Linked DNA regions of Methylobacterium mesophilicum SR1.6/6. The main gene of each other region encodes a partner of the protein of the gene in region 2 in a complex. Links are inferred from orthologs where the notes say so. Each region holds a gene or a part of one and is shown on either strand. Other genes may lie near its edges.

What was found.
Region 1: the proteins of eno (region 2) and MMSR116_RS09800 are in contact, whole or in part, in a solved structure (PDB 2FYM), measured with the Escherichia coli proteins. The link is inferred for Methylobacterium mesophilicum SR1.6/6 from one-to-one orthologs.

Annotation. Positions count from the first base shown.
Region 1 is NZ_CP043538.1:2,079,596-2,083,284, forward strand. What follows is about bases 70-3,689. They hold MMSR116_RS09800 (Rne/Rng family ribonuclease), read right to left. Parts: upstream 3,372-3,689; coding sequence 270-3,371; downstream 70-269. Other genes in these bases: MMSR116_RS09795 (methyl-accepting chemotaxis protein), read right to left, coding at 70-99. Outside these bases: more of MMSR116_RS09795, read right to left, coding at 1-69. UniProt on the Escherichia coli protein: Endoribonuclease that plays a central role in RNA processing and decay. Required for the maturation of 5S and 16S rRNAs and the majority of tRNAs. Also involved in the degradation of most mRNAs.
Region 2 is NZ_CP043538.1:5,463,939-5,466,846, reverse strand. The notes cover bases 11-2,849. They hold eno (phosphopyruvate hydratase), read right to left. Parts: upstream 2,156-2,849; coding sequence 866-2,155; downstream 11-865. Other genes in these bases: queF (preQ(1) synthase), read left to right, coding at 2,350-2,820; MMSR116_RS25825 (adenylate/guanylate cyclase domain-containing protein), read left to right, coding at 11-704. In the rest of the region: more of MMSR116_RS25825, read left to right, coding at 1-10; MMSR116_RS25810 (hypothetical protein), read right to left, coding at 2,886-2,908. UniProt on the Escherichia coli protein: Catalyzes the reversible conversion of 2-phosphoglycerate (2-PG) into phosphoenolpyruvate (PEP). It is essential for the degradation of carbohydrates via glycolysis.

The sequences.
Region 1 (3,689 bases), 3.4 Mb from region 2 along the record:
CGTGACGGCCGGCGCGACAATCGCCTCGGCCGGGACGCGCGCCAGCCCGATGGGATCGGCCGCGCCCTGGTTCTGACGCCGCCGGCGCAAGCTGAACATGCTGTAACCTCCGCCCTTTCAATCAGAGCGAAAGTCGCACGGAATCTTCAATCAATGGTGAAAGATGATCCCGCGACATCGCCGGCGATAAGCGGCTGTGCTGCAGCTTATCGCCGAACGGACCGAGGTTTGATGGTGCTCCCGGAGCGAATTTTTCCGGACGCCCGTATTCACTCGCCCGTGAGCGCGGCCTTCGTCCGGGACCACCATCCGGCGCGCTTCGGCCGGTCCGGATCGGCGGGCGGCGTCAGCACAACCGCCACGGGCTCCGGCGCCGGCTCAAGGTCAAGTTCACGGGCCGCCTCACCGGCCGCTTCCTGGGCAGGCTCGGGCTCAGCCCCGCGAGCGGCCGCGCGGTCCGGTGCCGCGTCGGCACCCCCGGTCGCGGATGTCTCCGGCGCGGCAGCGACGGGTCGATCGACCGCGGTCTCGCCCCGGCCTTCCGACGGTACAGCCTCAACGGCTTCCGCCACGGCCTGCGCGCTCACCGGTTCCTCCGCCGACAGGGCGACCGTATCGCCCGTCGCCTCGGGGGCATCCTCCGCCTCGGCCGCATCCCGGGTGCGGCCCTCGCCGCGCCCGCGTCCGCCCCGGCGTCCGCGGCGACGGCGTCGCCCGCCCTCGTCCTCGGCGCGGGCGGACTCGTCCGGCCCGGCCACCGCCGCGTCGGGCTCCCGGGCTTCGGCCGCGGCGACCGGCGCAGGCTCGGACGGCTCCCCGGCCTCGGCCGCGTCCTCGCCCTCCCAATCCTCGTCCCGGCCGTCCTCGCGGTCGTCCTCCTCCGGACGCTCGCCGCCCTGGCGCTCGTCCTCGGAACGGCCCTCTTGCCGGCCGCCGCGGCGGCGGCGGCGACGGCGCCGACGACGGCCGTCGCCCTCGTCGCGGGATCCGTCCTCGCGGGCCTCGGCACCGCCCTCTTCGGCCTCGCCCTCGACGTCCGCCTCGGCCTCGGCCTCATCGACCTCCTCGTCCTCGTCGTCGAACTCGGTGGTGGGCGAGATCGCCTGGGCGCGTACGCCCGTCACCGGGCCCTCGGCCCGCTGGGCCGGCTCGCCGCGGTCGAGCTGGAAGGCGGCGGTGGCGGCGAGCCGCTCGTCGGCCGCGATCGTGATCGTCACGCCGAAGCGCACCTCCAGCTCGCGCAGGTGTCCGCGCTTCTGGTTGAGGATGTAGAGGGCCACCTCGGTGCGGGTCCGCAGGACGAGGTTGTGGGAGGCCGACTTGAGCAGCGCCTCCTCGATCGAGCGCAGGATGTGGAGCGCCACCGACGCGGTGGCGCGCACGAAGCCGGACCCGCCGCAATGCGCGCAGGGGATCGAGGAGGACTCAAGGACGCCCGTGCGGATGCGCTGGCGGCTCATCTCCAGGAGGCCGAAGGGCGAGATCCGGCCCACCTGGATGCGGGCGCGGTCGTTCTTCAGGCACTCGTTAAGCTTCTTCTCGACGGCGCGGTTGTTGCGCTTCTCCTCCATGTCGATGAAATCGATGACGATCAGGCCCGCGAGGTCGCGCAGCCTGAGCTGGCGGGAGACCTCCTCGGCGGCCTCCAGGTTCGTCTTGAGGGCGGTGTCCTCGATGTCGTGCTCGCGGGTCGCGCGGCCCGAATTCACGTCGATCGAGACCAAAGCCTCGGTCGGGTTGATCACGAGGTAGCCGCCGGACTTCAGCGAGACGTGCGTGGAGAACATCGCGTCGAGCTGCTGCTCGACGCCGAAGCGGGCGAAGATCGGCGTCGGGTCGCGGTAGGGCTTCACGACCTTGGACTGGCCGGGCATCAGCATCCGCATGAAGTCCTTGGCCTCGCGGTAGGCGTCCTCGCCCGCGACCAGAACCTCGTCCAGATCCTTGTTGTAGAGGTCTCGGATGGCCCGCTTGATCAGCGAGCCCTCCTCGTAGACCAGCGCTGGGGCCATCGAGGTCAGCGTCAACTCGCGGACCGACTCCCACAGGCGCATCAGGTACTCGAAGTCCCGGGCGATCTCGGGCTTGGAGCGCGAGGCGCCGGCGGTGCGCAGGATGACGCCCATCCCCTCCGGCACCTCCAGATCCTGCACGACCTCCTTGAGGCGCTTGCGGTCGGCCGCCGAGGTGATCTTGCGGGAGATGCCGCCGCCCCGGCCGGTGTTGGGCATCAGCACCGAGTAGCGGCCGGCGAGCGACAGGTAGGTGGTGAGCGCCGCGCCCTTCGTGCCGCGCTCCTCCTTGACCACCTGCACCAGGATGATCTGGCGGCGCTTGATCACCTCCTGGATCTTGTACTGGCGGCGGTAGTGGCGGGGGCGCTCGGGGATCTCGGCCAGCGCGTCGCCGTTGCCGCCGACCTGGGCGATCTTGGGCTCGGCGTCGGGATCGTCGGATTCCTCGTCCGAGTCCTCGTCGGATTCGTCCTCGTCGTCCTCAGACTCGTCCTCGTCCTCATCCTCCTCGTCGGATTCCTCGTCCTCCTCGTCGGACAGGTCGTCGGCCTCGCCCACGGGCGCCGCGGTCAGTCCGGACGCGTCCGCGGTATCCTCCGCAACGGCCTCGGCGGGCTCCTCCGCCACGGTCAGGGCCTCCGCCACGGCGATGCGGGCCTCGGGCTCGGCCGGGCTGTCCTGGTCGGTGGCGGCGTGGGCGGGCTGCGCCTCGGTCGGCGCGGGGTTGCCGGCCTCGGGGGCCGCTTCGTGGACCGCTTCGCCGGCCGGGGCCGACTCGGCCTGCGGCTCGGCGATGTCGGCGGCCGCGGTCTCGGAGGCGAGGGCCTCCTGCACCGCCTCGGGATTCTCGGCGAGGGTGTCGGGCATGCCGGTGGGGGCGACCGCGGCTTCCTCGGGGGCCTGATCCGCCGCCTGCACGTCGACCTGCAGCGCGTCGGTCGTATCCTCGAACGTGTCCTCGGCGCTCACCGTCTCGTCCGTGCTGCGGGCGCGGGCTTCGGCGCGGCGGCCGCGGGAGCGGCGGGGCGAGCGGCGGCGGCGCTCCTCGCGCTCGCGGTGCTCCTCGGCGTCCCGGGCCTCCTCCTCGAGGAGCGCCTGCCGGTCGGCGAGCGGGATCTGGTAATAGTCGGGGTGGATCTCGTTGAAGGCCAGGAAGCCGTGGCGGTTGCCGCCGTACTCGACGAAGGCCGCCTGGAGCGACGGCTCCACGCGGGTGACCTTGGCGAGGTAGATGTTGCCGCGCAGCTGGCGCCGGTTGGCGGCTTCGAAGTCGAACTCCTCGACCCTAGACCCGTGGACCGTGACGACCCGGGTCTCTTCCGGGTGCATCGCGTCGATCAGCATTTTGTTGGCCATGTCGGACTCTCGGCATGGCGGCCGACGTCGTTCTCCGTGCCCGTGGTCCCGGCGGCGCCTCGCCCGACGTCAAACCTGTCGGGCGCGGTGCCGGCCTCGTCGCCGAGGCGGATGGATTCGAGGGGAAATTGCCGTCAACCGCCGTTCGGCGCCTTTGGCGCCTGGGGTTGAAACAGGCCGGGTAGAGGGACGGACCGGGACGACGCACCGATTGCGCCTCCGGGGCACGCGCAGCGCTCTGCTGGGCCGTGCGTCCGTCCATCGTTGTCCCGACCTCGCGAAACACTCTCGGCCGGATGGGACCGGCCGTGAATTCCT
Region 2 (2,908 bases):
CGCTGGCGATGGCCAAGATGGGCTTGGCCCACACGTTCCGCGAAGTCTCCGCCACCTATCTCGGCCGGTCCACCGCCGAGCGCATCCTCGACGGCCAGATCCGGCGGGGCGAGGGGCGCGCCGTGCCGGCCGCCATCCTGCTGAACGACCTGCGCGGTTTCACGGCTCTGGCCGACCGGGTGGACCCGGCCGACATGGTCACGTGGCTCAACGAGCACTTCGACGCGCTGGGCGATCCGGTGGCACGGCACGGCGGCGAGATCCTGAAGTTCCTCGGCGACGGCTTCCTGGCGATCTTCCCGGTTCCGGACGCCGACACTCTCCCCTGCCCGGTCTGCGGTGCCGCCCTCGCCGCCGCGACCGAAGGGCTCGCCGCCAACGCGGCGCTCAACGCCCGGCGCCGCGTGGCCGGACTGCCCGAGCTCCCGGCCGAATGCGTCGTGCATTTCGGGACGGTGATCTACGGCAATGTCGGGACCGAGCGCCGCCTCGACTTCACGATCATCGGGCGGGCGGTCAACGAGGCCAGCCGGATCGAGAGCCAGTGCGCGGCGCTGGGCCATGATCTCCTGGTGTCGGACTCCTTCGCCGAGCGCTGCGAGCGCCGTCTGGAGCCGGTCGGGACGATCGAGCTGCGAGGCCTATCCCGGCCGATGCGGGTTTGGACCGTGCCGGCGGAGCCGTCCGATGCGGCGATCCCCTGAGGCGGGCGCCGTCATTCCGGGTCGCCGTCGGCGAGCCCGGACCCGGAGGGGCACGCCGAAGGCGGGCAATCCAGACGCGCAGATTCTCCCAGATCTTGCTCCGGCGGCGGATCCGGGTTCCGGGCTCCGCTGTGCGGCCCCGGAACGACGGGATTGACGGATCAGCGGCGGGCGAACTGCTTGAGCGCCGCGGGGCCGGCATAGAGCGCCTGCGGACCCAGGCCCTCCTCGATGCGGATCAGCTGGTTGTACTTGGCCAGTCTGTCCGAGCGGGCGAGCGAGCCGGTCTTGATCTGCCCGCAATTGGTGGCGACCGCGAGGTCCGCGATGGTCGAATCCTCGGTCTCGCCGGAGCGGTGCGACATCACCGCGGTGTAGCCGGCGCGCTGGGCCATATCGACCGCCGCCAGGGTCTCGGTGAGCGAGCCGATCTGGTTGACCTTGATCAGGATCGAGTTGGCCGTGCCCTCCGCGATGCCGCGCGACAGCCGCTCGACGTTGGTGACGAACAGGTCGTCGCCCACGAGCTGGCACTGCGCGCCGACCTTGTCGGTCAGGAGCTTCCAGCCGGCCCAGTCGTCCTCCGACATGCCGTCCTCGATGGAGACGATCGGGTAGGTGGCGACGAGCTGCGCGAGGTAGTCGACCTGCGCCTCGATGGTGCGGGTCTTGCCCTCGCCCTCGTACGCGTAGGCGCCGTCCTTGAAGAACTCGGTCGCCGCGCAGTCGAGGGCGAGCGCCATGTCCTGGCCGGGCTTGAAGCCGGCGGCGCTGATCGCGTCCATCACGAAGTCGAGGGCGGCCTCGGCGGAGGGCAGGTTCGGAGCGAAGCCGCCCTCGTCGCCGACATTGGTGTTGTGGCCGGCCTTCTTCAGCTTGCTCTTGAGGGTGTGGAACACCTCGGAGCCCATCCGCACGGCCTCGGCGATCGAGTCCGCGCCGACCGGCATGATCATGAATTCCTGGAAGTCGATCGGGTTGTCGGCATGCGCGCCGCCGTTGATGATGTTCATCATCGGCACCGGCAGCACCCGGCCCTGCACGCCGCCGACGTAGCGGTAGAGCGGCAGGCCCGAGGCCTCGGCCGCGGCCTTGGCCACCGCCAGCGACACGCCCAGGATCGCGTTGGCGCCGAGCCGCGCCTTAGTGGGCGTGCCGTCGAGCTCGATCATCGCCTCGTCGACCGCGACCTGATCCTCGGCCTCCATGCCGCCGATCGCGTCGAGGATCTCGGTCTGCGCCGCCTCGACCGCCTTCAGTACGCCCTTGCCGAGGAACCGGTTCTTGTCGCCGTCGCGCAGCTCCACCGCCTCGTGGGCGCCCGTGGAGGCCCCCGACGGGACCGCCGCGCGGCCGAAGGAGCCGTCCTCCAGGATGACGTCGACCTCGACCGTGGGGTTGCCGCGGCTGTCGAGGATCTCGCGGGCGCTGATATTGGTGATCGCGGTCATGGAACGTCCTCTCGCGGGGGCCGCGGGTCGGCGACCGCGCCCAAATCAGAGGGTGCGGCGCATCGCGGCGGCTTATCCGTCAAGCCGCGGCCGGCGGCAAGCGCCGGAACGGCCAGCGCACAGCCGGAGCCGTCCGGGAAAGCGTCGCGACTCAGACGGATGCGCACGGCGCTGCCAGGCTCTATATGCGCGCCATGACCTCCACCAACGACACGACCTCCACCGACGACTTGCAGCTCGGCCAGCCGACCCCCTTCCCCACCTCTCCCGAGGAGGCTCGCCTGGACCGTGTGCCGAACCCGCACGCGGATACCGACTACGTCGCCCGCTTCACCGCGCCCGAATTCACCTCCATCTGCCCAGTCACCGGCCAGCCGGATTTCGCGATTCTGGTGATCGACTACGTGCCCGGCGACTGGCTGGTGGAGTCGAAGTCGCTGAAGCTCTACCTCGGGTCGTTCCGCAACCACGGAGCATTCCATGAGGACTGCACGGTGGCGATCGGCAAGCGGCTGCGCGACCTCCTCGCGCCGCGCTACCTGCGCATCGGCGGGTTCTGGTATCCCCGCGGCGGCATTCCGATCGACGTGTTCTGGCAGACGGGCGAACTGCCGAAGAATGCGTGGCTGCCCGAACCTGGCGTGCCGCCCTACCGCGGTCGTTGAGCGACCAAACGAAAAGGGCGACCGGCTCGCGCCAGTCGCCCTCCGATCCTCGCGGATCTCAGATCTCAGTAGCCGTAGCCGTAGTAGC